2 regions of the Vermiculatibacterium agrestimuris genome follow, and region 2 is predicted to be linked to the other one. Evidence: a T-box and tRNA genes for the amino acid it is inferred to sense, from the RefSeq annotation. Region 2 holds a T-box; the other holds one or more tRNA genes.
The links. The T-box of region 2 lies ahead of tyrS (tyrosine--tRNA ligase). A T-box ahead of a tRNA ligase gene usually reads a tRNA of that ligase, here a tRNA-Tyr.
Positions count from the first base shown of each region.

Region 1: it has a tRNA-Tyr gene. The T-box ahead of tyrS (tyrosine--tRNA ligase) is inferred to sense a tRNA for this amino acid. The anticodon was not compared.

Region 1 covers NZ_CALPCU010000002.1:34,552-49,986, forward strand. The annotation lists gene NFR87_RS01320 (FtsX-like permease family protein) at 1-81, opposite strand, end outside; gene NFR87_RS01325 (ABC transporter ATP-binding protein) at 71-841, opposite strand; gene NFR87_RS01330 (HAD family hydrolase) at 985-1,635, opposite strand; gene NFR87_RS01335 (sigma-70 family RNA polymerase sigma factor) at 1,700-2,029, opposite strand; gene NFR87_RS01340 (hypothetical protein) at 2,068-2,295, opposite strand; tRNA gene NFR87_RS01345 (tRNA-Thr) at 2,391-2,466, shown strand; tRNA gene NFR87_RS01350 (tRNA-Tyr) at 2,469-2,553, shown strand; gene NFR87_RS01355 (hypothetical protein) at 2,677-3,051, shown strand; gene asnS (asparagine--tRNA ligase) at 3,241-4,635, opposite strand; gene NFR87_RS01365 (DUF3021 family protein) at 4,706-5,566, opposite strand; gene NFR87_RS01370 (PfkB family carbohydrate kinase) at 5,751-6,830, shown strand; gene NFR87_RS01375 (pseudouridine-5'-phosphate glycosidase) at 6,880-7,800, shown strand; gene udk (uridine kinase) at 7,845-8,468, opposite strand; gene secG (preprotein translocase subunit SecG) at 8,662-8,898, shown strand; gene rnr (ribonuclease R) at 9,048-11,132, shown strand; gene NFR87_RS01395 (glycoside hydrolase family 3 N-terminal domain-containing protein) at 11,132-12,442, shown strand; gene NFR87_RS01400 (DUF4358 domain-containing protein) at 12,510-13,202, shown strand; gene NFR87_RS01405 (MBOAT family O-acyltransferase) at 13,313-14,716, shown strand; gene NFR87_RS01410 (DHHW family protein) at 14,728-15,435, shown strand, end outside.
Region 2 covers NZ_CALPCU010000001.1:216,159-231,593, reverse strand. The annotation lists gene NFR87_RS01150 (hypothetical protein) at 1-1,040, opposite strand, end outside; gene NFR87_RS01145 (zinc ribbon domain-containing protein) at 1,037-1,879, opposite strand; gene NFR87_RS01140 (helix-turn-helix domain-containing protein) at 2,001-2,327, shown strand; gene NFR87_RS01135 (type III pantothenate kinase) at 2,719-3,510, shown strand; gene NFR87_RS01130 (pyridoxal phosphate-dependent aminotransferase) at 3,588-4,778, shown strand; gene purB (adenylosuccinate lyase) at 4,882-6,318, shown strand; gene NFR87_RS01120 (ATP-dependent 6-phosphofructokinase) at 6,333-7,319, shown strand; gene fba (class II fructose-1,6-bisphosphate aldolase) at 7,358-8,293, shown strand; gene NFR87_RS01110 (threonine aldolase family protein) at 8,360-9,388, opposite strand; gene NFR87_RS01105 (glutamine--tRNA ligase/YqeY domain fusion protein) at 9,410-11,092, opposite strand; gene NFR87_RS01100 (arsenate reductase family protein) at 11,156-11,512, opposite strand; gene NFR87_RS01095 (class I SAM-dependent methyltransferase) at 11,651-12,418, shown strand; T-box leader at 12,447-12,690, shown strand; gene tyrS (tyrosine--tRNA ligase) at 12,748-13,974, shown strand; gene NFR87_RS01085 (AI-2E family transporter) at 14,014-15,195, shown strand; gene dapB (4-hydroxy-tetrahydrodipicolinate reductase) at 15,239-15,435, opposite strand, start outside.

The DNA of each region.
Region 1 (15,435 bases), on a different contig from region 2:
CCCGAAGGTGAGGGTGATAAAGTAGACGGCGTAGTCCCGGATGCTCCGCCGCACATTGCGAAACGCCAGCTTACCGCTCATGGCCGCCCTCACCTCCCAACTGGCTTACCACGGACAAGATCTCCCGGAAGAAGCTCTGCCTGTCCTCCCCCTCCCCGCGGTGCAGCTCCTGGAACAGCTCCCCGTCCCGGAGGAAGAGGATGCGCGTGCACCAGGAGGCGGCAAAGGCGTCGTGGGTGACCATGAGGATGGTGGCGCCCTCCTCCCGGTTCAGCTGCTCCATCTGCTCCAGCAAAAGCCCCGCGGACTTGGAGTCCAGGGCGCCCGTGGGCTCGTCGGCCAGCACCAGGGCGGGGTGGGTCACCATGGCCCGGGCCGCCGCCAGGCGCTGCTGCTGCCCCCCGGACATCTGGTAGGGGAACTTGTCCAGCACCTCCTCCACTCCCAGCAGCCGGGCGGCCTGCCTGGAGCGGCTCTCCACCGTTCTGGGATCGGCCTTTCCTATGGTAAGCGCCAGGGCGATATTCTCCAGCCCCGTCAGGGTATCCAGCAGATTGCAGTCCTGAAAGATGAACCCCAGCCGCTCCCGGCGGAACTTACTGAGGGCCTTCCCCCGCAGCTTGGTCAGAGACACCCCGTCCACCGCGATGCGTCCGGAGGTGGGCGCGTCGATGGTGGACACGCAGTTGAGCAGGGTGGTCTTCCCGCTGCCCGAGGGGCCCATGATGCCCACAAACTCCCCCGGAGCCACCGCAAAGCTCAGGCCCCGCAGGGCATTGGTGCGGTTCCCTTTTCCGCCGTATGTCTTGGTCAGGGCTTCTACATTCAAAATGGGTTCCATCACTTGGCCTCCTTTTTTTCGGTGAAGCCATTTTAGCAGGGTCTGCTCAAGTTTTCTTTTCGATGGAGTGAAGAAAGGCTAAACATTTTCTGACAAAAAAGAGATCCCCGGACGCAAACCGCGTCCGGGGATCTCTTTTTCTCTCACACGCCCAGCCAGGCCTTCAGCTCCACAAGGTCTGGGGCGATATGTACATGGGGATAGGGCGCAAAGGCCGCGGCCGGAGTGACGCCGTTGAGCACCGCGGAAAAATCCACTCCCGCCGCCTGGCCCGTGGCCGCGTCGATGATGGTATCGCCGCAGTAGAGCGCCCCCGCCTTGTCCACACCCAGAAGCTCGACAGCCCGCTCCAGCCCCTCGGGATCCGGTTTTGGCCGTTTCACCATGTCGGGCCCCACCACCAGCTCCATCAGATCCATCAGGTGGTGGTACTCCAGGATCTCCCGCAGCGTGGAACTGCGCTTGCTGCTGATGATGCCCATCTTCACCCCGCTGTCCCGGAGGGCGTGGAGCAGCTCCGCCGCACCGGTGCAAAGCACCGTCTTCTCCGCCTGGCGGCCGCCCACCTTCTCTTGAAACAGCCGCCGGCACTCGGCGCGCCGGACGGGGTCTTTATCCCCGGTGAGCATGGTGTAGGAATCCTCCAGGATATAGCCCACCATCTCCCGCACCCGCTCCAGGCTGGGGACGGGAAGTCCCATCTCTCCAAAGCTGTAACAGTAGCCCTCGTAAATGGACTGCGTGGCGTCGGCCAGGGTATAGTCAAAGTCGAACAAAACCGCCTGATAATCCATGCTCTCCCACCTCATTTTATAGTGAGATGATTCTACCATACCTTCCCCGGTCTTGCAAGCCTCCTCACGCCGAGGCCTCGTCCAGCAGAAAGCGCTTGGCGCCGTAGCGCAGGCACCGCCGCAGGCGATCCTCTCCCCGCTTGATGGTGCGGGAGACGGTGGACTTGTCCACCCCCATCTGCGCGCCGATCTCGGACATCTTCATCCCCTCGGCGTAATAGAGCAGCAGGTACCGCCGCTGCTTTTCCGTAATGTCCTCGTGAAGGGCCCGCCACAGGGCGATCTTCACTCTGTCCAGCTCCTCGGTATTGGTGTTCTCCTCTGAGATCATCCGGGCGTACCGCGCCATGTCCGCCGCATAGATCCCGCCTCTTCTGTATCTGGTTCCCGCCATGTTCAACGTCCTCCTTTTCTCTTTTCCGTCTGCCCTTTTCAGAGGGTGTAGCGCTCATTTCTCCGGTAGCTTCGGTCGTAATACCGCTCGCAGATCACCGCCACATCCCGCACGTCCCGGCGCATGGCCTCCAAAAGCCGCAGGCGCTCGGTCTTCATCATCCGCTCCTCCGCCGTGCGTGCCGGCAGCTCGGACACCAGCTGGATCCGGTGCCGCAGCACGTCGGCCTGCTGGCGGTAGCTCACCGACAATTCCATTAACGTCATTCTCTCTCTCCTCTTTCCAAACTCATCAACTTTTTCTTGACAACCTCCTATGTATCTGGTAGAATAATTTCTGCTGTTGGACAGCCGCTTGACATGCTGGTTTAGCTCAGTTGGTAGAGCAGCTGATTTGTAATCAGCAGGTCGGGGGTTCAAGTCCGTCAACCAGCTCCAATGGAGGAGTTCCAGAGTGGCCAAATGGGGCAGACTGTAAATCTGTTGCGTATCGCTTCGGTGGTTCGAATCCACCCTCCTCCACCAAGTCGCCGTGGGCAATCGCCTGCGGCGACTTTTTTGCGTCTGCACCCCCGCCCCCGGGAGCGCCTTGCAAACGATTTCCAGATATGATAAACTGGGTACAACCTATCAGGAGGGGGTTCCGCCATGCCAGTTTTCATCTATTACATTGGAATGCTGCCAGTCATGGCCTTTGTGGTGTACATGTTTTACGCCAGAAGCAAATACAAAAACAAGGCCAACGCAGGCGCTTTTTTCTTTGAGGAGGGCAAGCTGGTGCTGAACACCGGCCTTCCCTACCCCATCCCCTTTGACGAGATCGACCGTGTGGAGCTGCACTACAATCCCTGGGAGCTGACGCACCAGATGTCTTTCAATTTGCGGATAAGGGTCGTAAAGACCACCGGAAAAACAAAGACCGTGTTTTACAAGGGGTACAAAACGGCAAAGCTGGCTACCCCGGCCGACATGAAGGCGGCACTGGAGGAACGAGGCATCCAGTGCGTGGAGGCGGTTAAATAGAACAGATGTTCTATTTAACGTAGATAGTATCACGGTTTTTCCTTGGAGGCAATACAACTAAAAAAATTTCCCGGAAAAATAAAAGAGGGGAAGTCCCATAACCGGGACTTCCCCTCCCCTTTTGAAAACAGAAAAAGACCGGTTGGACAATGTCCAGCCGGTCTTTTTTCTCGTCGTTTCTGTCCTGTCTCAGAAGTCCGCGCTGCCCACCGTGCGGGGATGGGGAAGCACATCCCGGATGTTGCTCACGCCGGTGAGATACATCACCAGCCGCTCGAAACCCAGGCCGAAGCCGGCGTGGCGGCAGGAGCCGTACCGGCGCAGGTCACAGTACCACCAGTAGCTCTCGGGATCCATCCCCAGCTCCTTGATGCGGCCCTCCAGCAGCTCCAGCCGCTCCTCGCGCTGGGAGCCGCCGATGATCTCCCCGATGCCGGGCACCAGGCAGTCGGCGGCGGCCACGGTCTTGCCGTCGTCGTTGGCGCGCATATAGAAGGCCTTGATCTCCTTGGGGTAGTCGGTGACGAACACCGGCTTTTTGAAATGCTGCTCGGTGAGATACCGCTCGTGTTCGGTCTGAAGGTCGCAGCCCCAGGACACGGGGTACTCAAACTTCGCCCCGGACTTTTCCAGGATCTCGATGGCCTCGGTGTAGGTCACCCGGCCGAAATCCGAGGCGGCCACGTGCTCCAGCCGCTCGATAAGGCCCTTGTCCACAAAGGAGTTAAAGAAGGCCATCTCATCGGGGCATCTTTCCATGACCTGGCGGATGACGGACTTGATCATGTCCTCGGCCACATCCATGTAGCCCTTGAGGTCACAGAAGGCCATCTCCGGCTCGATCATCCAGAACTCGGCGGCGTGGCGCTGGGTGTTGGACTTCTCCGCCCGGAAGGTGGGGCCGAAGGTGTACACATCCCCGAAAGCCATGGCAAAGTTCTCGGCGTTGAGCTGGCCGGAGACGGTGAGACTGGCCCCCTTGCCGAAGAAGTCCTGGGAAAAGTCCACCTTGCCCTCCTCGGTGCGGGGCAGATCCTCCATGTCCAGGGTGGTCACCCGGAACATCTCGCCGGCCCCCTCGGCGTCGGAGCAGGTGATAATGGGGGTATGAACATAGACAAAGCCCCGCTGCTGGAAGAAGTTATGGATGGCGTAGGCCGCCGCGGAGCGCACCCGGTAGGTGGCGGAAAAGAGATTGGTGCGGGGGCGCAGGTGCTGGATGGTGCGCAGGAACTCCACGCTGTGGCGCTTTTTCTGCAGGGGATAGTCGGGGGTGGAGGCCCCCTCCACCTCAATGACGTCCGCCTTCAGCTCCAGCGGCTGCTTGGCCTGGGGCGTGAGGGTCACCGTACCCTTCACAATGAGGGCGGCGCCCACGTTCTGGGCGGCGATCTCCTTATAATTGCTGAGCTTTTCCGCCTCCATGACCACCTGGAGGTTTTTGAAGCAGGAGCCGTCGTTGAGCTCCACAAAGCCGAAGTTCTTCATGTCCCGGATGGTGCGGGCCCAGCCGCAGACGGTGACCGTCTTCCCGCCGAAGGACTCCTGGTCGGCAAAAATTCGGGCGATGTGCGTACGTTCCATAGCAGTTACTTCCTCTCTACCTCTTTGTAGAATTATAAAGTAACCCTATTATAAGGAATTCCCCAACATTTTACAAGTCCTTTCTCATCCTTTCCCGCCGCCAAAGCCGCATCAGCGCACCCAGGGCGCTGCCCGCCAGCGGAAAGCAGAGGGCAATGAGGAGCAGCGCCCCGTCCGCCATATTGGAATAGAGCTTGGCCGTCAGGACAAAGAGGGAAACGGATATCACACAGGCCAGAGGATAGAGAGGACAAAAGCCCCGCCGCCTGCCCAGGGAATATCCGGAGCAGAACCCCACAACGGGCAGCAGCAGATGGGGATAGAGAAGGCCGGACAGGACGGGCACATCGTGGGCGCCGCACAGCCGCAGAACGGTGGGCACCGCAAAGCACAACACCGCGGCAAAGCCTATGTGGGGCAGGGTCTCCCGCCATTTCAGAGGGGAACGTCCGCCGGTGAGACCCAGCCTTTCCCGGCTCTGCCCCACTTCGGCATACCAGCCCACCCAGCGGCCCAGCCAGATGAGAATATAAATGAGGGTGAGGGGCAGCTGAAAGGAGAGGATCAGGCCGGGGAGAGGCTCATAGGTGAAGTTCAGCATCACCCAGGCCCACATGGTCAGAGTCATGGCTCCGAAATGGGCCAGGGAGCGGAGGAGAAGGGACTTTCCCCCATCGGCGAAGGGGAGGGTGGAAAGGCCGGCCTGGGCCCCAAAGAAGAACCAGAGGAGAAAGCCCAAGGCCGCCCCCAAAACCTCCGGCACGTTGGAGTTGAAGCAGAAGGTAAAGTCCAGACCCATAGGCCCGCCGAAAAGGGAGCCGGGCTGGGTCAGCCAGGACAGCAGTAGGTAAAAGGCCACCCCCAGAACGCCGCCGGTCATGGCGCGTATCACAGCGCCGTTTCTATCGTCAAACAGCAGGGCCTGCTTCATAGTCCCAACGCCTCCTTCCATTTCCTCACATTATAGGCTAAAAAGCGCCGGGCGTCCACCCTCTTTGGATATCCGGCAGTTTTGGCGGGATACTTGGATGGGATAAAATTTTCCATTCCCCCTTGACAAGGCGTATATATAAGCATATGATTATAACATAGGTAAACGCTTAGGAGGTGGCCCCATGACCCAGCGGGAGCGGGAAATACTCAACTGGATCGCGGAGAACCCCATGATCTCCCAGCAGGAGCTGGCGGACAAGGCGGGGATCACCCGCTCGTCCGTGGCGGTGCACATCTCCAACCTGACCAAGAAAGGCTACCTGGCGGGAAAGGGCTACGTGCTGCGCACCCCCAGCTACGCCGCGGTGGTGGGCGGGGTGAACATGGACATCGGCGGCCGCGCCGCCGCGCCGCTGGTCGCCGCCGACTCCAACCCCGGCAAGGTGCGTATGAGTCTGGGGGGCGTGGGGCGGAACATCGCCCACAACATGGCTCTGCTGGGTCTGGACGTGCGGCTGCTCACCGCCTTCGGCGACGACCTCTACGCCCAGAAGATCGCCGCCTCCTGCGGCGAACTGGGCATCGACATCTCCCAGGCCCTTCAGGTGCCGGGGGAGGCCACCTCCACCTACCTCTTCCTCTCCGGCCCCGACGGGGACATGGCGCTGGCGGTCAGCGACATGGACATCTACGCCCATGTGACGCCCGCCTATCTCCAAAGCCGCCGGGCCCTTCTGGACAACGCCCAGGTGGTGGTGGTGGATACCAATATCCCGGAAGCGTCCATCCGCTGGCTGTGTGAGAACGTGAAGGCTCCCATTTTTGCCGACCCGGTCTCCACCGCCAAGGCTGTGAAGCTCTCGCCGGTGCTGGGAAAGCTCCACACCCTCAAGCCCAACCGTCTGGAGGCGGAGCTTCTCTCCGGGGTGGCCATCACCGACGAGGCGAGCCTGGCACGGTGCGCCCAGGCCCTGCTGGATACGGGTCTCCACCGGGTGTTCATCTCCCTGGGCTCCGACGGGGTCTACGCCGCCGACCACAGCGGAGCCGTCCATCAAAGCTGCCTCAAGGCCAGCATGGTCAACGCCACCGGGGCGGGGGACGCCTTTATGGCCGCCCTGGCCTGGGCCTACCTGGAGGGCACCGGCCTTGCCGAGACCGCCCGCCTGGCCCAAGGGGCCGCCGCCATCGCCATTGAGGGCGCAGAGACCATCAACCCCGCCATGAGCGCCCAGGCCGTCCGTGCCCGGGCTGGGCTTTGAACCATTCCATTGTGATCCGATCAAATTATTATATATGGAGGTAATCCCAATGAATCTCAACAAGTATCTGGACGTTTCCCCCGAGGTGGCCGAGGCCGTCGCCCACGGCAAGCCCGTAGTGGCGCTGGAGTCCACCATCATCTCCCACGGCATGCCCTATCCCCAGAATGTGGAGACCGCCCTGAAGGTGGAGGAGATCATCCGGGAAAACGGCGCCGTCCCCGCCACCATCGCCATCATCGGCGGCCGGCTGAAGGCGGGCTGCACCAAGGAGGAGATCGAACACCTGGGCAAGAAGGGCCTGGAGGTCACCAAGGCCAGCCGCCGTGACCTGGCGGTGCTCCTGGCCCGGGGAGAGGACGGCGCCACCACCGTCACCACCACCATGATCATCGCCCACATGGCGGGCATCCGGATCTTCGCCACCGGCGGCATCGGCGGTGTCCACCGGGGGGCGGAGACCACCATGGACGTCTCCGCCGACCTGGAGGAGCTGGCCCACACCCCGGTGATGGTGGTGTGCGCCGGAGCCAAGTCCATTCTGGATCTGGGCCTCACCCTGGAGTATCTGGAGACCCACGGCGTGCCCGTCATCGGCTACGGCACGAAGGAGCTGCCCGCCTTCTATACCCGCAGCAGCGGCTTCGGCGTGGACTACGAGATCGACACCCCCGCCGAACTGGCGAAGGCCTTCCACGTCCAGAACGAGCTGGGCCTGGGCGGCGGCATGCTGGTGACCAACCCCATCCCCGAAGAATACTCCATGGATCCTACCGTCATCAACAAGGCCATCGACGACGCTGTGGCACAGGCCAAGGCCCAGGGCATCCACGGCAAGGAGACCACCCCCTTCCTGCTGGCCAAGATCAAGGACATTACCGGCGGGGACAGTCTGGACTCCAACATTCAGCTGGTGTTCAACAACGCCCGGCTGGCCGCTAAGACTGCGGCGGAACTGGCCAAGCTGTAAGAAAACAAAAAGAAGGCCGGAGCCTGTGAGGCTCCGGCCTTTTTTCATAGCTCTTGCTTTTCCATGTGCCTTCTGATGCGCTCCACCAGCATCTCCTGGGCCACCAGGTTGCGCCCGCCGGTGGGCACGATGATGTCCGCGTATTTCTTGGATGGCTCCACAAACGCCTCGTGCATGGGCTTTACCGTGTTCAAATACTGCTCTACCACCGAATCCAGCGTCCGCCCCCGCTCCTTCACGTCCCGGAGCAGCCGGCGCAGGATGCGCACATCGGCGTCGGTGTCCACAAAGATCTTAATGTCCATCAGCTCCCGGAGGGCCCGGTTTTCAAAGATGAGGATGCCCTCCACCACGATGACCCGGGCGGGTTTTACCTCCACCGTCACGGTGGAGCGGTCATGGATGGTGTAGTCGTAGGTGGGACACTGGATGCTCTCCCCCTGGCACAGGGTGCGCAAGTCCCGCACCAAAAGGCCGGTGTCAAAGGCGTCGGGGTGGTCATAGTTGAGCTTGCTGCGCTCCTCATAGGGCATATCCGAGTGGCTTTTGTAGTAATTGTCGTGGTAGAGCACCGAGATATCCGGCCCGAACCGATCCTTCAAGGTCTCCGTCAGGGTGGTCTTGCCTGAGCCGGTGCCCCCCGCAATGCCGATCACCATTGTCTTCATACCAGCGCCCCCATTTACCAGCATTTTTTATCATTATAGCATGCTCTTGTCAAAAAGGGTAGTATCACAGCGGCAAAATCAAAAAAAGAGGCTATTTATAATTCGTGCTTGCATTTTCCATCGGGGTGTGCTACACTATAATTCCTATCATATGAAATCACTTCGCCTTCGGGCGGAAAGGAACGATGAACCAATGAATATTCCTCAGCTGCTTCTCTCCATTGTCCTGTTTTTGCTCTCTTTGTTCCTCATCGCCGTCGTCCTGCTCCAGGAGGGCAAGACCGCCGGCCTCAACGGCGCCATCTCCGGCGGCGCGGACACCTTCCTGTCCAAGAACAAAGCCAAGAGCCTGGACGCCAAGCTGGCCCGCTGGACAAAGTGGGTGGCCATCGTCTTCATGGTGGTCTGTCTGGTACTGGCGCTGGTGTAAGCAATCCCCCAAAAGCCCTCCCACACGGGAGGGCTTTTTCTTTGGTCAAACCGCCCTCTCCCGCAGAAAAACTGTGGCCGGCTTTTAAAGCCTCCCAAAATTGATTACAATGAGCGGGAGAAGATCATGAGAAATGAGGTCTCTTTTTTATGGATAACAGCTCTCCCATCACCGGCCGCTTCCAAGGCTCGGGCAAGGGCTTCGGCTTCTTTATCCCCGAGGGCAGCGCCGCCAAAGCCGGCGACTACTTCGTCCCACCCGGAGACACCGCCGGGGCCTGGGACGGAGATACGGTGGAGGCCGTGCCCACCGGAGAGGATCCCCGCCGTCCCGGCCGGCCCTGCGCCAAGGTCAAGCGCATCCTCCAGCGGGGCAACGAGCTGGTTACCGGCGTGATCCTCAAGGCCGACCGCGCACTGTGGCTGCGCCCGGACAACGAACGGCTCCCCGGCCTGATCAAGCTCAGCCGGGGCGCCCATGTCCAGGCCGGGGAAAAGGCCGCCGTGACCGTCACCAGCTACGGTTCCTCCCTGCTCCCGCCCCTGGGCACACTGAAAAAGACCTTTGGCCCTGCGGGCAGCCGCCAGGCCTCCACCGAGGCCATTCTCTGTCAGCAGGGCATTGAGCGCGCCTTTCCCGACCCGGTGCTCGCTGAGGCCGCCGCCGTCCGCCAGCAGGTCTCTGCCGCTGCCCTCCAGGACCGGCGGGATCTGCGGGAAAAGACCGTCATCACCATCGACGGCGCCTCCTCCAAGGATCTGGACGACGCCGTAAGCCTGGAAAGGGACGAGGCGGGCAACTGGGTGCTGGGGGTACACATTGCCGACGTCAGCCACTACGTCACCCCCGGCTCCGCTCTGGATGAGGAGGCCTTTGCCCGGGGCACCTCGGTCTACTTTGCCGACCAGGTCATCCCCATGCTCCCCGTGGAGCTCTCCAACGGCATCTGCTCCCTGAATCCCGGGGTGGATCGGCTCACCCTGTCCTGCTTCATGACCATGGACAAGACCGGGGCCATCCTGGGCCACGATATCGTCCCCAGCGTCATCCGCTCCACCGAGCGGATGACCTACTCTGACTGCAACGCCCTGCTCGCCCCCGGCTGTGACGAGGCCCTCACCCAGCGCTACCAGAACATCCTCCCCATGCTCCGGGATATGGCCCAACTGGCCAAGGCGCTGGAAAAACGCCGCCGAAACCGGGGCGGTCTGGAGCTGGAGAGCCGGGAGAGCTATATCCTCTGCGACGAAAACGGCTCCCCTGTGGAGGTCGTCTCCCGCAGTCAGGGGGTGAGCGAAAAGCTCATCGAGGATTTTATGCTCGCCGCCAATGAGACGGTGGCAAGGCATCTCTTTGATCTGAAATCGCCCGCGGTCTACCGGGTGCACGAGAAGCCCTCCCTGGAGAAGACAGAAAATTTGAAGGCCATGCTGGCTCCCCTGGGCCTCTCCCTGCGCCAGGCGGACAATTTCTCCCTCCAGAAGGTGCTGGATGCGGTGAAGGACAAGCCCCAGGCCCCGGCGGTGAGCATGATGGTGCTCCGCTCCCTGATGAAGGCCCGCTACGCCTCGGAGAACCTGGGCCACTTCGGCCTGGCGGCCCCCTATTACTGCCACTTCACCTCTCCCATCCGCCGTTATCCCGACCTGATGATCCACCGCTGCCTCCACGCGCTTTGGAGCAAGCAGGAGCACAGCGCCCCCCGGGCGCGCAGGCGCGCCGCCGCCTGTGACCGGGCCGCCGTCCAATCCTCCCAGCGGGAGATCGCCGCCCAGACCGCCGAGCGGGACATTGAAAAGCTCTACTTCGCCGAGTATATGCACGCTCACATTGGCGAACACTTCCCCGCCGCGGTGAGCGGGGTCACCCGGTTCGGCCTCTTCGCCGCCCTGGGTAACGGGGTGGAGGGCCTGATCCCGGTGGAGAGCCTGCCCGACGACCACTATCTCTATGACGAGACCCACATGACCCTCACCGGAGAGCGCACCGGAAGGGTCTACTCCTTCGGCATGGCGCTGGAGGCGGTCTGCGTCCACGCCGACCCCGGCACGGGCCGGGTGGACTTCCGCCTCCCCGGCCGGGAGAACGCCCCGGGCCGGGAGCCGCAGGGACTGCCCAAAGTCCCTGTACGGCGGAAAGGCGAGGGCAAAGCCACCGGGAAGGCCCCCGGCAAGAGCCGGGGGAACCACCGGGCCATGCACGTGCCCAAGGGGCGAAAAAAGGGGAAAAGATGATGACAAAACGTTATATTTCTCTTGCATTATTATCTTTTGTATTCATTTTTGCCGCCAGCTGCGGCCCGGCGGGGGATCCGGCCAGTACCCCGGAGCCCCTGTCCTCCGCCGGAGGGGCTGTCCTCCCCACGAGCACACCCATCCCTGCCGAGTCCCCCGGCTCCGACCCGCTCCAACCTCCTGACCCTCTTTACCAGGCCGTGCGGCAGCTCTCCACCGAGGAAAAGGTGGGACAGCTTTTGGTGGTGGGCATCACCGGGACTTCCCCCGCCAGGGACGCTCTGTGGGCCATTCAGGAGGCCAGGGTGGGTGGAATCGTCCTCTTTGGCCGGAACATCTCCGACGCCGCCCAGCTTTTGGAGCTGATCAACGGCTTAAAGGAGCTGAACCGCGCGGCGGAAAATACCCCCCTCTTCCTCTGTGTGGATGAGGAGGGCGGAATGGTCTCCCGGATGCCCGATGAGGTGGCGGACATCCCCTCCGCCTTTGAGGGGCCGGATCCCTGTACCCGGGGGGAGCTCCTGGCGGCCGAGTGCGCCGCCTTCGGCTTCAATCTGGACTTCGCCCCGGTGCTGGATACCTGGTCTAACCCCGACAACACCGTCATCGGTAAGCGGGCCTTCCACACCGACTTTTTAGAGACCACCATCGCCGGCACAGGCTGCGCCTACGCCATGATGGCCTCGGGGGTCATCCCGGTGGTGAAGCATTTCCCCGGCCATGGGGACACGGACACCGACTCCCATGTGGGCCTCCCCGTGGTGGATAAGACCCGGCAGGAGCTGGAGGACGCCGAGCTGATGCCCTTCCGCTTCGCCATCGACGGGGCGGAGTGGAAGCCCCCCGTAGAGCGGGAGCCCACCCCCGTCCCCGCCGTCATGGTGGCCCACATCCTCATGACCCAGCTGGACGCCGACCGCCCCGCCTCCCTGTCCCCGGCGGTGGTGGACGGCCTTCTCCGAGAGGAACTGGGCTTTGACGGGGTGGCGTTCACCGACGACCTGACCATGGGGGCCATCACCAACACCTACGGTGTGGGCGAGGCCGCCGTGCTGGCCATTGAGGCCGGCTGCGACGTGGCGCTGGTCTGCCACGGCCTGGAGCAGGCCCAAGACGCTTACGCCGCTCTTCTGGAGGCGGTGAACTCCGGCCGCATCTCCATGTCCCGGCTGGACGACAGCGTCACACGCATTTTGGCTCTGAAGCTCAATGGGGCCTACGCCGTCAACGATGCGCCCGTACCCGAGCCCGACCTGGACGCCCTCAACGCCCGCATAGAAAAGGCCCTCGCCTCATATTTCCCGACCTGATCGGGGAACTTTTCAGCGTCTGCGTCGTCAAAGGGAATATCACCTCAAACATAAAGGAGTTTTTCCCATGAAGTACATCCGTCTCTCCGCCCTGGCCCTGACCGGAGCTGTGCTCCTCTCCCTGGGCGCCTGCTCCCCCAAGGAGCCCGACTCCACCCCCGTTCCCGAGGCCACCGGCACCCCCGGCGCGGCGGTGAGCGCTTCCCCCACCGGAACACCCGAGGCCCAGCCCACCGAGTCCATCAACGTCATCACCCCTCCCGCCGAGACCGACGCGGTGGTGAGGCCCCTGGAGACCCAAAGTCCCGTCCAGACCCAGCCCATCCAGACCCAGCCCGTCCAGACCCCCGTGCCCACGGCTGAGCCCACCGAGACCCCCGCCCCCGACCTCACCGCCGCCGACGTCTACGCCAAGGTCTCCGCCGTGGCCGGAGGCAACCCCATGAGCGACGTGGGCTTTGCGCTGGAGGAGTTCTATAACCTCAGTGCTTCCGATCTGGAGGACTTTGTCTTCTACATGCCCGACATGAGCGCCACCACGGAGGAGATCTTCATTGCCAGGGTGAAAAGCGGCAAGCTGGACGCTGTGAAGTCCGCCTGCCAGAGCCGTCAGCAGGGGATGAAGGAGGACGCCGCCATTTACCCCTCCGCCGCCGCCTACGTGGAGAGCTCCCAGATCGTCACCAACGGGGACTGGATCCTGTTCGTGGTGGTGGCGGAGCCCGACAGTGCAGTCACCGCTTTTAACGGCTGCTTCTGACCGCCACTGTACAAAATAAGAAAAACAGGCTATACTGAAGGCGAAGGGGCGTCCGGTACGCCGGATGTCCCTTCGTCTTCTATCCTAATTCTGACCGCCGGGGGTGCTATATGGTCTTTTCCACGCCCTTTTTCCTCTTCACCTATTTTCCCATTGTCCTCATCCTCCACGCCGTAACGCCGTCCCGTTACCGCAACGCCGTACTGCTGCTGGTAAACCTGGTCTTCTACGGCTGGAAGAAGCCCGCCTACATCCTCATCATGTTCGCCTCCATCGGCATCGACTACGTCCACGGCCTGCTGGTGGAGAAGGCCAAAGGGGAGGGCCGGGACAGGCGGGCCCGGCGGTATGTGGTGCAGTCGGTGGTGTTCAACCTGGCCCTGCTGGGCTTTTTCAAGTACTGGGACTTCATCGCCCGCTCCCTTTCCGCCATAGGGCTGGGCTTCCTGCCCACCCTGGGCCTGGAGCTGCCCATCGGCATCTCCTTCTACACCTTCCAGACCATGAGCTACACCATCGACGTCTACCGGGGAGACGCCAAGGCCCAGAGAAACATCGTCAACTTCGGCACCTTCGTCACCCTCTTCCCCCAGCTCATTGCCGGCCCCATCCTGAAGTATAAGGACTTGGCCGACCAGATCGATGTGCGGGATTACCCGGTGGAGCGCTTCGCCGCCGGCGTGCAGATCTTCACCGTGGGCCTTGCCAAAAAGGTGCTCCTGGCCAACAACCTGGGTGCTTTGTGGGATGTGTATAAGGCCATGCCGCCGGAGCAGCTCACCACCGCGGGGGCCTGGCTGGGGGCCCTGGCCTTCGCCTTTCAGCTCTACTTCGACTTCTCCGGCTACTCCGACATGGCGGTGGGCCTGGGGCGGATGCTGGGCTTTACCTTCTCCGGCAACTTCAACTATCCCTATGCCGCCCGTTCCATCACCGACTTCTGGCGGCGGTGGCACATCTCTCTCAGCTCCTGGTTCCGGGAGTACCTCTATATCCCCCTGGGCGGCAGCCGGGTCGCCAAGGGCCGGCTGGTCTTCAACCTGATGGCGGTCTGGGCCGCCACCGGCATCTGGCACGGTGCCAACTGGAACTTCCTTCTGTGGGGGCTGTGCTACGGCGTTCTGCTGGTGCTGGAAAAGCTGGTGTGGGGAAAAGCCCTGCAAAAGCTCCCCATCCCTCTCCAGCGGCTCTACACCCTCTTTTTCGTTCTGGTGCTCTGGGTGGTCTTCGCTATTGAAGACTTCTCCCGGCTGCTGCCCTACCTGGGAACCATGTTCGCTCTGGGCGGCGCCGGAGCGGCAGACGGGGCCTTCCTCTACTATCTCAAGTCCTACCTGCCCATGCTCCTGCTGGCCGGCCTGGGCGCCACCCCCCTGGTGAGGTCTCTCTGGGCCAGGCTCCCGGAGACGGGGCGGAAGATTTTGTGCCCCCTGCTGATGCTCTCGGCTCTGCTTTTGTCCACCGCCTACCTGGTGGACGGCACCTACAATCCCTTCCTCTACTTCCAGTTTTAGGAGGTCATCCCATGAGTAAAAAATATGCCCGGTTCCTCTCCCTTCTCTTCTGCGGCGCCCTGTTCCTGGGCTTCTCCGCCAACGCCCTCACCCCGGACAAGACCTTTTCCGATGTGGAAAACCGCACCCTGGCCCAGCGGCCCCAGGCCACTGTCAGGAACGTTCTCTCCGGGGCGTTCATGGCCGATTACGAGACCTATACCATCGACCAGTTCCCCGGCCGGGACTACTGGGTGGCGGCCAAGGCGTGGAGTGAGCGGCTCATCGGCAAGCAGGAGAACAACGGGGTCTACTTCTGCGACGGCTCCACCCTTATCACCCGCTTTGACGCCCCTGATCAGAAGCGGCTGGAGAGCAACTTGAACTATATCAACACCTTCGCTCAGAAAAGCACCGCCCCGGTCACCGTGGGGCTCATCCCCACCGCCGCCAAGATCTGGGCGGATAAGCTGCCCCAGGGCGCTCCCAACTACGACCAGGCCCTGGTCATCTCCCAGGCCCAGCAGGGCCTCACCGTTCCGGTGCAGGACTTCACCGCCGCCCTCGCCCCACACAGCGGCGAGGCCATCTTCTACCGCACCGACCACCACTGGACCAGCCTGGGCGCCTACTACGCCTACGCCGCCCTGGGCCCCACCCTGGGCTACGAGCCCCTGCCCCTGGAGACCTACACCAGAACCACCGTCTCCACCGAGTTCTACGGCACCGTCTTCTCCTCC
Region 2 (15,435 bases):
GCGTTCTTGTAATCGGCTTTGCTGTCCTCGAAACGCTGAATCTCACTTTTCAGGTTATCACAGTCAATGCTGGCTTGAATATCTTTTTGCTCGGCAATGTTCTGCCTCATTGCGTCTATTTCCGAACTTTTTTCACCATATTCTTCTGTGAACTTTCCCCGGAGGGTATCTACTTCTGCCTGCGTCTCATCAATATTGCTCTGATACTCTGGCAGTTCAGCTTGAAGCTTTGCAATTTTAGTTTGAAGTGACTGGTTTTTTGACTGCAAATCTTTAATCTCTTTTGACAGTCGATCCCGTTCATCGCTCAAGCTGTTAAGTTTTTTTGCTAAATCAGATGCTTCCACCCAGTAATGCAAGTCATAATACTCTTTATATCTGGGATAGGTTTTGTTCCACTCAGCAATAATTTCCTGCCTTTTTTTCTGCTTACTCTGAATGACACCTTGGTTATCCGCTATTTGTTTTTCACAGTCAGCAATTTCGGTCCGCATATCGCTTACCGTTTTGGTGAGTTGATCTATTTTTTGCTGTGCGGAGTTTACCTCTGATAGGCGTTCGCTGATTTCCTGCGCGATTTCTTCGTATCCATTGTCGTTCCAAATTTTCTCATACTCTTCCTGTTTCCCTTGGGCCTCATCATAAAGTGCTAACTGTTCCTCATATTCCTTTACTTGCTCTTCAAAAACATGGTATTTGTCGATGTATCTTTGGGCGTCATAGCTGATATTTTCAGTACGCCACCGCCCGTCCAATCCCCAATACCAGAGGCACAGCAGTACCAGCAACAAACTTACACAGGCCGCTACCGCCCACAAAAACCAGTTCTGCCCCGGCAAAAGGCCCTTGCCCGCCGAGCGCAGAGCGGCGGCGTCTGTGATGAAATTTCCCTGCTCGTTTTTGCAGTAAAGCCGCTTTTGGGTGAGAACGGCGTAGGGCTTTTGATACTCGCCGTCCAGGTCGGCGTTGATCGCTTCCTCTCCGATGACGGCCCGGGTCTGTTCGTCACCGTCCCGGAAAAAGGGATATTGTTCTCTCATGCGTCCCCGCCCTCCTTGCGGTGATCTTTCAGCAGGTGGAGCTGGCGCTGGAAGTCCCGGATGTCGGCGATGGGGTAATATTTCACGTCAAAGCCAAAACCGCCGCCGGGGAATGAGATCACAAACAGGGTCTGGCGGTTCACAAAATACATGATGTAGAACGGAAGAGCGGCAACAAAAAGAATAGGACACATGGCCTCCATTCCAGAAATGCCCAGGAAGAAAACCCCTACTACAGTCAAAAGAATGGCAAACACCAGTGCGCCGATGTGCCGGGTGTGGCTAAACATGGTAAAGGTAATATCCTCAATGGACACCACGCCTTCTTCGGTGGTGTTTTTCATGGCCTTGCCCTCGCCGCTGAAATTCCGGCCCTTGTAATAGAACCGCTTTTGGGTCAGTAAGCCAATGCTCTGAGCCACAGCCCCGCCAGTCAAAAAATTCTGGAGGTAATTGTTGCCAATGGTAGCGACAATTTGTTCACTCTGGTCTACCAAAATACTACCACCCTTTTGGGGTACGCCACCCATGGGAGCAGAGGCGGGCGTATCCACGGCGGCGTCCCAGCCACCAGAAGAAACGCCAGCGGCTTTGGCGGCCTCCGCCTTTTGTTCGGCGTCCTCCATAGCCCTCTGCACTTTCGCCGCCCCGGTCTGGGCAACTTCCTTGACTTTTTTCGCCCCGGTGGTCGCCGCAGTCTTTGCCTTGTTCAGAAAATCCCCGGCGGCAGTGGCCCACTCGTCGGCGGTGGCGGGTACGTCTTTCAGGTCAGCCCCGCACTCCGCACAAATGGAAGCGTCATTTCTGTTCTTTGCCTTACAGCTTGGACATTCTTTCATGTTTATTCCCCCTCTGATAATTTTGAGAGATTTTGCCTCAAACTTATTCTATCACATTAAGTTAATCTGTCAAGATATTAAAAAGATAGGTCAAGTCATATAAAATAGCTTCGGTGATAATATGGCGATTGATTATCAAATCATAGGACAACGGATCCAAGACAGCCGCAAAGGACAAAACATGACCCAGGAAGTCCTTGCTGAACAAGTGGGCATTACAGTGGTTTACTTGTCAAAGGTTGAAAACGGGCGGGTACGACCTACTTTAGAGCTGTTGGATGCTTTATGTGGTGCATTGGGGCTTAACCTCTCGAAGCTATTGACCGGGGTACAAATCCAGGAGGCGAACTATGCCAACGAGCGAGTGGTGGCCCTTTTGCGTTCCTGTTCCCCGGATATAAAGGAAGCCGCCCTTGATATATTAGAGCGACTTAGCCAAATCAAATAAAGGTTGTTCAGAGGGTGGTATATGCAGACCCGTGAGCCAAGTGGCCCGCCACGGTGGGGTGGCAGGATGCTTGCTGATGGGTGAGCATAAGGCGGGGCCAGCGGTTTGGTACGCTTCTCGCAATTCTCCCGAATTGCTGACGCTCTCACGCCCTGCGGGGCGTAGGACGGGGGCAAGACCGATGAACATAGAAAAACAGCAGGGGCCAGCTTGTAACTGGTCCCTGCCGTTTTCATATTACCACTTGCCCGTCTGCCCGGTCCGTTGCTTCGGTTACTTCCTTATCAGACACGGCCATTTGCGTCTCCTCTTTTTTGCATACTGCTTCCGCTTGTGAAATTTTCCCTATGGTGGTATACTGTAGAAAAGAAGGAAAAAAGGAGCTGGAACTATGATCCTCGCTGCCGATATCGGAAATTCCATCACCACTCTGGCCCTGTTTGAGGAGGGGGGAGAGCTGGCGCTGCGCTCCACCTGCTCCACCGATCCTCACGCTACAGGCGATCAGTTTGCCATTCAGCTCTTCTCTCTGTTCCAGCTCTACCATGTAGAGCCGAAGCAGATCACCGGCGGTATTGTCGCCAGTGTTGTCCCGCCGGTGACCGCCGCCTTGACGCAGGCCATAGAGCGCCTCACCGGCAGGCCGCCCCTTGTCGTGGGAACAGGTATCCGTACAGGGCTGGACATCCGCTCCGATATGCACGCGCAGCTGGGGGCGGATATCGTGGCCTACTGTGTCGGCGCCATTGACAAATATGACCGCAGTCCCTCTCCCGTCATTGTAGTGGACTTCGGCACCGCCATCACCTTCTCTCTGCTCCGGGGCAACGTCTACGAGGGCTGCGTTATCGCCCCCGGCGTCCGGGTAGGACTGGAGGCCCTGTCCCGGCAGGCTGCCGAGCTACCCCACATTTCCCTGATGCGCCCAGCGTCTCTTCTTGGTCACAACACGGTGGACGCAATGCAATCCGGCGTCATCTACGGCAACGCCAGTCTGGTGGATGGGATGCTCCAGCGGCTGGAGGAGGAGATCGGATGCACCGCCGCCATTATCGCCACCGGATGCTATGCCGACGAGGTGGTGCCCTATTGCCGCCACGCGATCCAGCAGGATCCCGAATTGCTGCTGAAAGGACTTTTTCTGCTCTATCAGAAGAATACCGAACCGAAGCGCAGAAGCTGAGGAAAAGGGCTTGCTTTTTTCCTCGGCCGCACCTATAATATCGGTGGTTTGAACCAGTTTTTCAGGAGGAATGAAGGATGAAGGAGCTTTCCCATATCGCCATGGGGGTACGCGCTTCGACCACCATGGCCATTGACAGTCTGTACAAGCAGATGAAGGCAGAAGGACAGGATGTCATTGGTTTCGCCGCCGGCGAGCCGGATTTTCCCACCCCCAGCCACATTAAGGACGCTGCCTTTCAGGCCATTCGGGATAATTACACCCGCTATACTCCCGCCTCCGGCGACCTGGATCTGAAGACGGCGATCTGCGCCAGAATGAAGGTTGACTGCGGCGTAGAATACGCCCCCAATCAAGTGGTGGTCTCCAGCGGCGCCAAGCATCTGGTTTATCTGGCCCTTCGAGCCATCGTCAATCCCGGAGATGAGGTCATCCTGCCCACACCCGCCTGGGTGAGCTATTACGAGCTGATCCGCATGGTAGGGGGGACGCCGGTGATGGTAAGCGCCACCGAGGACGAAGACTTTAAGCTCTCACCCCAGAAGCTGGAGAGGGCCATCACCTCCAAAACCAAGGCCATCATCCTCAATAATCCCTCCAATCCCACCGGCATGGTCTATGATGCTGTCCAGCTCAAGGCCCTGGCCGATGTGTGTGTCAAGCACGATCTCTACATCATCTCCGACGAGATCTACTGCAACCTCATCTACGATGGAAAGCCCTTTACCAGCGTGGCCTCCCTGAGTCAGGAGGTCAAGGAGCACACCATCCTCATCAACGGTGTATCCAAATCTTACGCGATGACCGGCTGGCGCATCGGCTACGCCCTGGCCCAGCCGGTCATCGCCAAACTCATGTCCAATTTTGTCAGCCACTCCACCGGCTCGCCCTGTGCGATCTCTCAGAAGGCGGCGCTCACCGCCCTTACCGCCTCCCAGGAGGCGGTGGCCGTCATGAAAGCGGCCTTTGAGGAGCGGCGCAACTACATGGTGGAGCGGATGAACGCCATCGAAGGCGTGAGCTGTATTAAGCCCGAGGGCGCTTTCTATGTGATGATGAACATTGAAAAGCTCATCGGAAAGACCATTGGCGGCGTCCTCATCCAGAGTGGAGAGGATTTCGCCACCGAATTTCTCAAGCAGGGGCTCGTCGCCCTGGTTCCCGGAGAGGGCTTTGAGGCGCCCGGCTTTGTCCGCTGGTCCTACGCCGCCTCTATGGAGAATATCCGGGAAGGGCTTGACCGGTTGGAGCGTTTTCTGAATCGATAAAATTTTCACAAAAAAGGCGGGTAGGGGTTGCCCCTATCTGCCTTTTTGTGGTACAATAGTTTCCAGTCTTTTCTTTTTCGTTGAAACGAGGAATGAGGGAGCCATGAACAAAAACAGTTACGAGACCCCGCTTTGTTCTCGATATGCCAGCGCCGAGATGCGCTATCTCTTCTCCCCGGACAAAAAGTTCTCCACCTGGCGGCGGCTTTGGGTCGCTCTGGCCAGAGGCGAGATGGAACTGGGCCTGCCTGTGACAGCGCAGCAGGTGGCAGAGCTGGAAGCTCACGTGGATGACATCGACTACGACGCCGCCGACCGCTGGGAAAAGACCCTCCGCCACGATGTAATGGCTCACATCCATGCGTATGGGGAGCAGTGCCCCAAAGCCATGCCCATCATCCACCTGGGGGCCACCAGCTGTTACGTAGGGGATAACACCGATATCATTCTCATGCGGGAAGGCCTGACGCTGCTTCGGGATAAATTGGTGAAGGTGCTGAGTTATCTGGCGGCCTTTGCCGATCGTTATAAGGCCCTGCCCACTTTGGGCTATACCCACTTCCAGGCCGCCCAGCTGGTGACGGTAGGGAAGCGGGCCACCCTTTGGATGAACGATCTTCTGCTGGATCTGGACGAGGTGGAGTACCGCATCGACCGCCTGGCCCTGTTGGGCTCCAAGGGCACCACCGGAACCCAGGCCAGCTTTTTGGAGCTCTTTGACGGCGACCATGAAAAGGTCGAGGCGCTGGAGGAGAAGATCGCCGCCGAGATGGGCTTCCAGCGGGTCGTCCCCGTTTCGGGTCAGACATATTCCCGGAAGGTGGACGCTGCCATTCTGGCCACCCTCTCCGGCATCGCACAATCCGCCAGCAAATTTGCCACCGACCTGCGGCTTCTATGCCATCTGAAGGAGGTGGAGGAGCCCTTCGAGGCCAAACAGATCGGCTCTTCGGCCATGCCCTATAAGCGCAACCCAATGCGCTGTGAGCGTATTTGCGGTCTGGCCCGGTATGTTCTTTCCGACGCCGCGAATCCAGCCATCACCGCCGCCACCCAGTGGTTTGAGCGGACGCTGGACGACTCAGCCAACAAGCGCATCTCCGTTCCGGAGTCATTCTTGGCCGTGGACTCCATTCTGAGTCTTTACACCAATGTGGCCTCCGGTCTCATCGTCCATGAGAAGGTTATCGAAAAGCACGTACTGGAAGAGCTGCCCTTCATGGCCACCGAAAACATCATGATGGACGCGGTAAAGAAGGGCGGCGACCGACAGGCCATTCACGAGCGGATCCGCCAGCTTTCTCTGGAGGCGGGACATACTATTAAGGAGTTGGGTTTGCCCAACGACCTGGTGGAGCGAATGGCGAAGGAGCCCATGCTGGGCCTTTCCCTGGAGGAGATCCAGGCCCATCTGGATCCCAAGGCATATATCGGCCGCTGTCCACAGCAGGTAGAGCGGTTCTTATGTGAAACGGTCAAGCCGGTCATAGACCGTTACGCTTTCGCATTGGATAAGCAAGACACTGAACTGACTGTATGAAAGGGGATAATGATATGGAGAACGCAGTACGCCGTATCGGCGTTTTGACCAGCGGGGGAGACGCCCCCGGCATGAATGCCGCCATTCGGGCTGTGGTGCGTACCTGTACTCACCTGGGCATTGAATGTGTGGGCATCCGCCGTGGCTTTAACGGCCTGATCAACGGAGATGCCGAGGTCATGGGCTACGCCCGGGTCAGCGGTATCACCCGGCTGGGCGGCACCATGCTCTACTCCGCCCGCAGCGAGGAGTTCCGTACCGAGGCCGGCATGCAGAAGGCCGTCAATACCTGCAAGCTCCTGGGCCTGGACGGCATCGTGGGCATCGGCGGCGACGGTACCTTCCGGGGCCTTCACGCCTTGTCTGAGCACGGCATCGCCGTCATCGGCGTGCCCGGCACCATCGACAACGATATCGCCTGCTCCAGCTACACCATCGGCTATGACACCGCCTGCAACACCGCCGTGGAGTGTATCGACAAGCTCCAGGATACGATGCAGTCCCACGAGCGCTGCTCCGTGGTGGAGGTCATGGGGCACCGGGCGGGCCACCTGGCTCTCTATGTGGGCTTGTCCTGCGGCGCCACCGCCGTCCTCATCCCGGAAAAGCCCGTGGACTTTGAGGCCGATGTGATCGAGCCTATCCGCCGTGCCCGGCTCACCGGCCGCACCCATTATATGATCATTGTGGCCGAGGGCGTGGGCAGTTCCTACGAAGTGGCGTCCAGGATCAAGGACGCCACCGCGCTGGACACCCGGGTCACCGTGCTGGGTCATATCCAGCGGGGCGGCGCTCCCTCCGCCCGTGACCGTGTCAACGCCACCCATATGGGCTATTCCGCCGTTATGCTTCTGGCCAATGGCCAAACCGACCGGGTCGTGTGCCAGCAAAACAGCCAGTATGTGGACTTTGACATCCGGGAAGCGCTGAGCATGAAGAAGGGGATCGACGAGGACAAGTACACCGTTATGCGCACTATGATCGGACAGGAAACTGTCTGATTGGAACCTCAACATTTAGAATAAAGGAGTTTTGGATCATGCCTCTTGTCACATCTGCTGAAATGTTCCGCAAAGCCTATGATGGCGGCTATGCCATCGGCGCGTTCAATGTCAACAACATGGAGATCGTGCAGGCCATTACCGAGGCCGCGGCTGAGGTGAAGGCCCCCGTGATCCTCCAAGCCTCCGCCGGGGCCCGGAAGTATGCCAAGGGCGTCTACCTGCGCAAGCTGGTGGAGGCCGCCGTGGAGGATACCGGTCTGCCCATCGTGCTCCATTTGGATCACGGCGCGGACTTTGAAACCTGCAAGGATTGCGTGGATGGCGGTTTCACCTCCGTGATGATCGACGCCTCCTCCAAGCCCTTTGAGGAGAATATCGCCATCACCAAAAAGGTGGTGGAGTATGCCCATGACCACGGCGTAGTGGTGGAGGCCGAGCTGGGCGCTCTGGCCGGCATCGAAGACGACGTACAGGTTTCTGCGGAAGACTCTCACTACACCAGACCCGAGGAAGTGGAAGAGTTCGTCTCCAAGACCGGCTGCGACTCCCTGGCCATCGCCATCGGCACCAGCCACGGCGCCTACAAGTTTAAGCCCGGCACCGATCCCAAGCTCCGTTTCGATATCCTGGAGGAGGTCTCCAAGCGGCTGCCCGGCTTCCCCATCGTACTTCACGGCGCCTCTTCAGTACCGCAGCGCTTCGTAAAGATCATCAACGACCACGGCGGCAAGATGCCCGGCGCCATCGGCGTACCGGAGGATCAGCTTCGCCAGGCCGCCCGGCTGGCGGTGTGCAAGATCAATATCGACTCCGATCTGCGCTTGGGTATGACCGCCGGGATCCGGGAGCACTTTGACGCCCATCCGGATCACTTTGATCCCCGCCAATACATGGGGGACGGCCGGGCCTATATCAAGGAGATCGTCAAAGACAAGATCGTCAATGTTCTGGGCTGCGACGGCAAGGCCTGAGACAAATAGAAAAGAGGCGCGGTCATATGACCGCGCCTCTTTTTTCCTTATAGGGGCCGCCCACGCTTACGTCAGATCCTTCAGCGCCTTGAGAAAACCGTCCACGGACTTCATGGACGTGGCAAAGGATGTGACGAAGCGGATGATGGTGTGGCTCTTGTCCGCCTTGCCCCAGACTTCATAGGTACACAGCTTGTCCAAATGGGGGAGCAGCTCGTTGGGGACGATGGGGAAGATCTGGTTGGTGGTAGACTCAGTCATCATGGGGATGCCTAAGTTTTTAAGGCCGCCCTGCAGATATTGCGCCACCTCCACGGCGTTTCGGGCAATTTTGAAGTAGAGCCCGTCCTGCAGCAGTGCCTGGAACTGTACGCCCAACAGCCAGCCCTTGGCCAGCACCGCGCCATGCTGCTTTTTCATGCGGAAAAAGTTTTCTGTCAGCGCCGGGTTGGTGACCACCAGCGCTTCGCCCATCATGGCACCGTTCTTGGTGCCGCCGATGTAAAAAGCGTCGGTGAGCGCGGCGATGTCTGCCAAAGTCAGGTCGTTCTCCACCGAGGCCAGGGCACAGCCCAGACGTGCGCCGTCCAGGAACAGATACAGGTCGTTGGCCTGACAGCAGCGATAAAGGGCGGCCAGCTCCGCCTTGGTATACACGCCGCCGGTCTCCGTGGCGTCGGAGATATAGACCAGCCGGGGCTTCGTCACATGCTCGTCCTTGCAAGCCTCCACGATGGGGAGGATACGGGCGGGGGTAAGCTTGCCGTTGGCGGGCGCCTGAGCTTGGAGGATCTTGTGGCCAGTGGCCTCCACAGCGCCGGCCTCATGGCCGTTGATGTGACCGGTGGTGGGGGAGATGACGCTCTCCCACGGCCGCAGAAGCGCAGCGATGGTGACGAAGTTGGTCTGGGTACCGCCCACCATGAACTGCACATCGGCGTTGGGCGCCTCGCACAGTCCGCGGATCAGATCGGCAGCGGACTTGCAGTAATCGTCCCCGCCGTAACCGATGACACTCTCACCGTTGACAGCGGTCAGGGCCTCCAAGACTTTGGGATGGCAGCCCTCAGAATAATCGTTGCGAAAATGATACATAGCCGCGTCCTCCTTCGACCCTTAGAATTTGAAGCTGTCCTTCAGGCTCACCGCCCGGTTGAAAACCAGATGGCCGGGCTTGGAGTCCTTGCTGTCGGCGCAGAAATAGCCCTGACGCATAAACTGATACCGCTCCTCTACCTTGGGGCAGGAGAGACCGGCCTCCACCTTGCAGCCGGTAAGCACCTCCAGGGAGTCAGGATTCAAGCACTCCATAAAGTCCTTGTCTCCGGCATCGGGCGCCTCGTCAGAGAAGAGGTTGTCGTAGAGCCGCACTTCCGCGTCCAGGGCCGTGGCGGCGTCCACCCAGTGGAGCGTGGCGCCCTTGACCTTGCGGCCATCGGCGGGATCGCCCCCCCGGCTGTCGGGATCGTACTCGGCGGCGATCTCAATGACATTGCCCGCCTCATCGGTCTCATAGCCCACACACTTGATGAGATAGGCCCCCTTCAACCGGCACTCAGGGCCGCCGGGATAGAGGCGCTTATACTTGGGCACCGGCTCAGGCAGGAAATCCTCCGCCTCCACCCACAGCTCCCGGGAGAAGGTGACCTTCCGGGTACCGGCGCTCTCATCGCCGGGGAGATTCTCCACCTCAAACTCCTCACTGCGCCCGGCAGGATAGTTGGTGATGACCAGCTTGATGGGCCGCAGGACGGCCATGACCCGGCAGGCAGTCTCGTTCAAATCCTCCCGAAGGCAATGCTCCAAAAAGCCGTACTCCACCACATTGGCCGCCTTGGCCACACCGATACGCTCGCAGAAGTTCCGGATGGAGCGGGGCGTATAGCCCCGGCGGCGCAGACCGCAGAGGGTGGGCATACGGGGATCGTCCCAGCCGGAGACCTTGCCCTCTTCCACCAAAGCCCGGAGCTTGCGCTTGCTCATAACGGTATGGTCGATGCCCAGACGGGCAAACTCGATCTGCCGGGGCTTGGAGGGCAGGTCGCAGTTTTCCACCACCCAGTTATAAAGGGGACGGTGTGCCTCAAACTCCAGAGAGCACAGGGAGTGGGTGATACCCTCCAGCGCGTCCTGGATGGGGTGGGCAAAGTCGTACATGGGATAAATACACCATTTATCCCCCTGCCGGTGGTGGTGCATATGGTTGATACGATAGAGGACAGGGTCGCGCATATTGAAGTTGCCGCTGGCCAGGTCGATCTTGGCCCGCAGCGTCATGGCGCCATTGGGGAACTCACCGGCCCGCATCCGGGCAAAGAGATCCAGGCTTTCCTCAATGGGACGATCCCGGTAGGGACTGCGGGCCGGAACGCCGATACTGCCCCGGTACTCCTTAAATTGCTCAGGGCTCAGCTCACAGACGTAGGCCAAACCCTTTTTGATCAGGCCAACCGCCTGGCGGTAATCCTCCTCAAAATAGTCTGAGCCATAGAAAAAGCGGTCGCCCCAGTCGAAGCCCAGCCAATGAATGTCCTCCTTGATGGCATCCACAAACTCCTCGTCTTCCTTGGTGGGGTTGGTGTCATCCATGCGCAGGTTGCACAGGCCGCCGTACTTTTCCGCCGTACCGAAGTCAATGGTGAGAGCCTTACAGTGGCCAATGTGTAGATAACCGTTGGGCTCAGGGGGAAAACGGGTATGGACGGTCATCCCGGCAAACTGTCCGCCGGGGGCGATGTCCTCATCAATAAAATCATGGATAAAATTCTGGCTCATGACAGGCTTTGTCTCTTCCGGCATAGCGGATTCGCTCCTTCTCTTTCGAATAAGGTATATTTTACCCTGTAGGGCTTCAAATTGCAATCATTTCTTTTCCAGCCGGGCCGCCCAGTCGGCCTCCTTAAAGCCGAAGAAGGCGAAGTCCTCGCCCACCAGCACAGGCCGCCTCACCAGCATCCCGTCGGAGGCGAGAAGGGCGAACTGCTCCTCTTCGCTCATGGTGGGAAGCTTGTCCTTCAGCTCCAGGGCCTTATACTGAAGTCCACTGGTGTTGAACAGTCGTTTCAGAGGAAGGCCGCTTTTGGCGTGCCATGCGCGCAGCTCGGCCTGGGTGGGATTCTGCGCCTTGATATCTCGGCATTCGCAGGAAAGCCCCCGGCGATCCAGCCATGCCTTGGCCTTTTGACAGGTGGTACATTTGGGGTAGTGGACAAACAACACGAAACATTCCTCCCGCTTCGGTACAATGATTTGGTCTCATCTTATCACATCCCGGCCCCTATGGCAAGAAAAGGTGTTGTTGCCCTGTCGGCCTTATGATATAATGGCAAAAATATCAAGAAAGGGGTTGGGCAAACGATGGATGTACAGGAGTGGAAAGCGCTTTGGAAAGAGGAGGAGGCCCAGGCCCACATCCGCGGCTGGGATTTCTCCCACCTTGCCGGCCGCTATGATCAGGAAACACCGCCGTGGAATTATCGGGAGATCGTTCAAAGCTATCTCACCCCCGGTATGAAGCTGCTCGACATTGGTACCGGCGGGGGAGAATTCCTGCTGTCTTTGGGACACCCCTACGAAAACACTGCCGCCACAGAGGGCTATCCGCCAAATGTAGCGCTGTGCCGAAAGACCCTTCTTCCCCTGGGGATCGACCTTCGGGAGATGACGGACTACGGGCACATGCCCTTTGACGACGCTCAATTCGATATCGTTATCAACCGCCATGGAGATTATCGTGTTTCAGAACTGCGACGGGTGTTGAAAAAAGGTGGATTTTTCATCACCCAGCAGGTGGGGGAGGACAACGACCGGGAACTGGTGGAGCTTCTGCTCCCCGGAACTCCCAAGCCCTTTCCCGGCCTGAACCTGCAGGAACAGAGACGGCTGTTCGAGGCGGCGGGGTTTGAGATCTTAAGGGCAGAGGAGTGCTTCCGGCCCATCCGATTCTATGACATAGGGGCCCTGGTGTGGTTCGCCCGGATCATTGAGTGGGAGTTCCCGGCCTTCTCCGTGGACGCCTGCTTTGACCGCCTGTTGGAAGCCCAGCGTATCCTGGACGAGCGGGGCGTTATCGAGGGGCGCGTCCACCGCTATGTGCTTGTGGCCAGAAGGCCGGAAGATGGTTGACAAATGAAGATCCACATATTATAATACGCCTACAGCGATGAAGAGGCCAAGTAGGCCGTGCGTTTGCCGCAAAGAGAGACCCCGGTTTGGTGGAAGGGGGAGGGCAAAGTGCGGAAGAATACCCCTCGGAGCTGCCGCCCCAACATTTTTAGATCAGTAGGGTAGGCCGGGTGTGCCCGTTACAGCGCCGCCGTGTGTAAGCACGGCATGAGGCCGTTTTCGCGAGAAAATGGCAAACCAGAGGTGGTACCGCGTAAGATCACGCCCTCTGTCCCAAAGGGACAGAGGCGTTTTTTATGCCCCCGAAACAACAGAAAGGATGGATCGACATGACGATTTACGACGAATTGGTGGCCCGGGGCCTCATTGCCCAGGTGACCAGCGAGGAGGAGGTCAAGGAGCTTATCAACAACGGCAAAGCCACCTTCTATATCGGCTTTGACTGCACGGCGGACAGCCTGACGGCCGGCCACTTTGTGGCCCTGACCCTGATGCGGCGGCTCCAGTCGGCGGGCAACAAGCCCATTGCCCTCATTGGCGGCGGCACCACCATGATCGGCGACCCCTCCGGCCGCACCGATATGCGGAAAATGCTCACCAAGGAAGACATCGACCACAACGCCGAGTGCTTTAAGCGGCAGATGGAGAAATTCATCGACTTCGGCGAAGGCAAGGCCATGATGCTCAACAACGCCGACTGGCTGCTGGGGCTCAACTATGTAGAGCTGCTGCGGGAGGTGGGTGCCTGCTTCTCGGTAAACAATATGCTTCGGGCCGACTGCTACAAGCAGCGCATGGAGCGGGGCCTCAGCTTTCTGGAGTTTAACTATATGATCATGCAGTCCTATGACTTCTATCATATGTTCCAGACAGTGGGCTGCAATATGCAGTGCGGCGGCAACGACCAGTGGAGCAATATGCTGGGCGGCACCGAACTCATCCGCCGGAAGCTGGGCAAGGATTCTCATTGCATGACCATTACCCTCCTCACCGACTCCCAGGGCAACAAGATGGGGAAGACCGCCGGCAACGCCGTGTGGCTGGATCCCAACAAGACCAGCCCCTATGACTTCTACCAGTACTGGCGCAATGTGGGGGACGCCGACGTGATGAAGTGCATCCGTCTGCTGACCTTCCTGCCCTTGGAACAGATCGACGAGATGGACACCTGGACTGACGGCAGGATCAACGAGGCCAAAGAGATCCTGGCCTTTGAGCTGACCAAGATGGTTCACGGGGAAGAGGAGGCCAAAAAGGTTCAGGCTGCTGCCCGGGCCCTCTTTGCCGGCGGCGGAGACAGCTCCAATATGCCCTCCACCACCCTGGCAGACAGTGATTTTTCCGAGGGCGCCATCGGCCTTCTCGACCTGATGCTCAAGTGCGGCCTCGCCCCTTCCAAAAAGGAAGCCCGCCGGCTGGTAGAGCAGGGAGGCGTAGAGGTTGGCGGTGAAAAAGCCACCGATCCCACGATCCATTTTGAGCCCGCCGCCTTTGCCGGCGATGGCCTGATTCTTAAGAAAGGCAAAAAAGTGTTCCACCGGGTGGTGACACAGTAAGCTTTTTGTGCTATCATCCAGGAAGAGGAGGGATGGCTCATGGATGAGAGGCCAAGGAAGTGGTATCAGCTGGACAGCCGCAGCCTGTCCAATCTTCTGGTGGTATGCGGCGGGATCCTGCTCTATTTGGTTTTGACCCACCTACCGCAGGTGAAGGCCTTGATGGGCCGGTTTTTGGATGTGCTCAGCCCCTTTATCGCCGGATTCATCATCGCCTATCTTCTGAATACCCCCACCAACTTTTTTGAGCGGAAGGTCTATTACAACAGTGCGCACAAGCGGACGCTGGCCATCGTCACGGTCTATCTCATCGCCCTGGCCGTCATTATGGTGCTTCTTCAGCTTATTCTGCCCCAGGTTGGCGCCTCTATCTTCAGTTTGGTGAACAATCTATCCATCTATCTGGAGAATCTCAACCGGATGGTTCAGGATCTGATCCAGCGCTTCGGTCTGGAGGGGGAAGGCCTCACCGGCTTTGTGGACGACTACCAGACCCTCATTCGTAAAGCCGCTGATTTCCTCACCTCATCAATGCCAAATCTGCTGAACTTCGGCGTGGCGGTCGGAAACGGCGTGGTCACTGCCCTTACCGCGCTCATCGCCTCCATCTATATGCTGTCAGGGAAGAACCGGCTCTCCGGGCAGCTCAAGAAGCTCATTTACGCCCTCTTTCCCGCCAAGGGCGTGCGCCATATCCTGTCGGTATCCAGCCGGGCCAACACCATCTTTGTGGGCTTTATCAACGGCAAGCTGCTGGATTCCGCCATTATCGGCGTTCTCTGCTTTGTGCTGTCCACCATCCTTCGCGTCCCCTATGCGGTACTGATCAGCGTTATCATCGGCGTGACCAATATCGTGCCTTTCTTTGGGCCCATCATCGGCGCGGTGCCCAGCGTAATGATCCTGGTCATTGTGGATCCCTGGGCCGCCCTGCGGTTTCTCATCCTCATCATCGCCCTCCAGCAATTCGACGGGAATATCCTGGGGCCCAAGATCCTGGGTGATTCCACAGGCCTTTCCGCCATCTGGGTGCTGGTGGCCATTGTGGTCGGCGGCGGTCTTTTCGGCTTTACCGGGATGCTCTTGGGCGTGCCTACTTTCGCTGTGCTCTATGCTCTGATGCGGGAGTGGGCAGACCGGCGTCTGATGGAAAAGGGGATCGACGCCGACGGCCGGTCTTTGCGCCCCGGCGGGCCGGAAGACGACCACTCCAATACATAAGCAGCAAAAAGGAGCCGCTGAGTTCTCAGCGGCTCCTTTTGATTCAAATGATCTGTTCCACCAGTTCCTTCATGGAATACAGCCCCGGCTGTTTGACCTGCGCCAGGAATCGTGCGGCCCGAAGCGCCCCAGAGGCGAAGACCTCCCGGCTCATTGCGGAATGCTTCAGCTCAATGACCTCGTCCCGGCCGGCAAAAATGACCTCGTGGTCGCCCACGATACCGCCGCCCCGGACGGAAG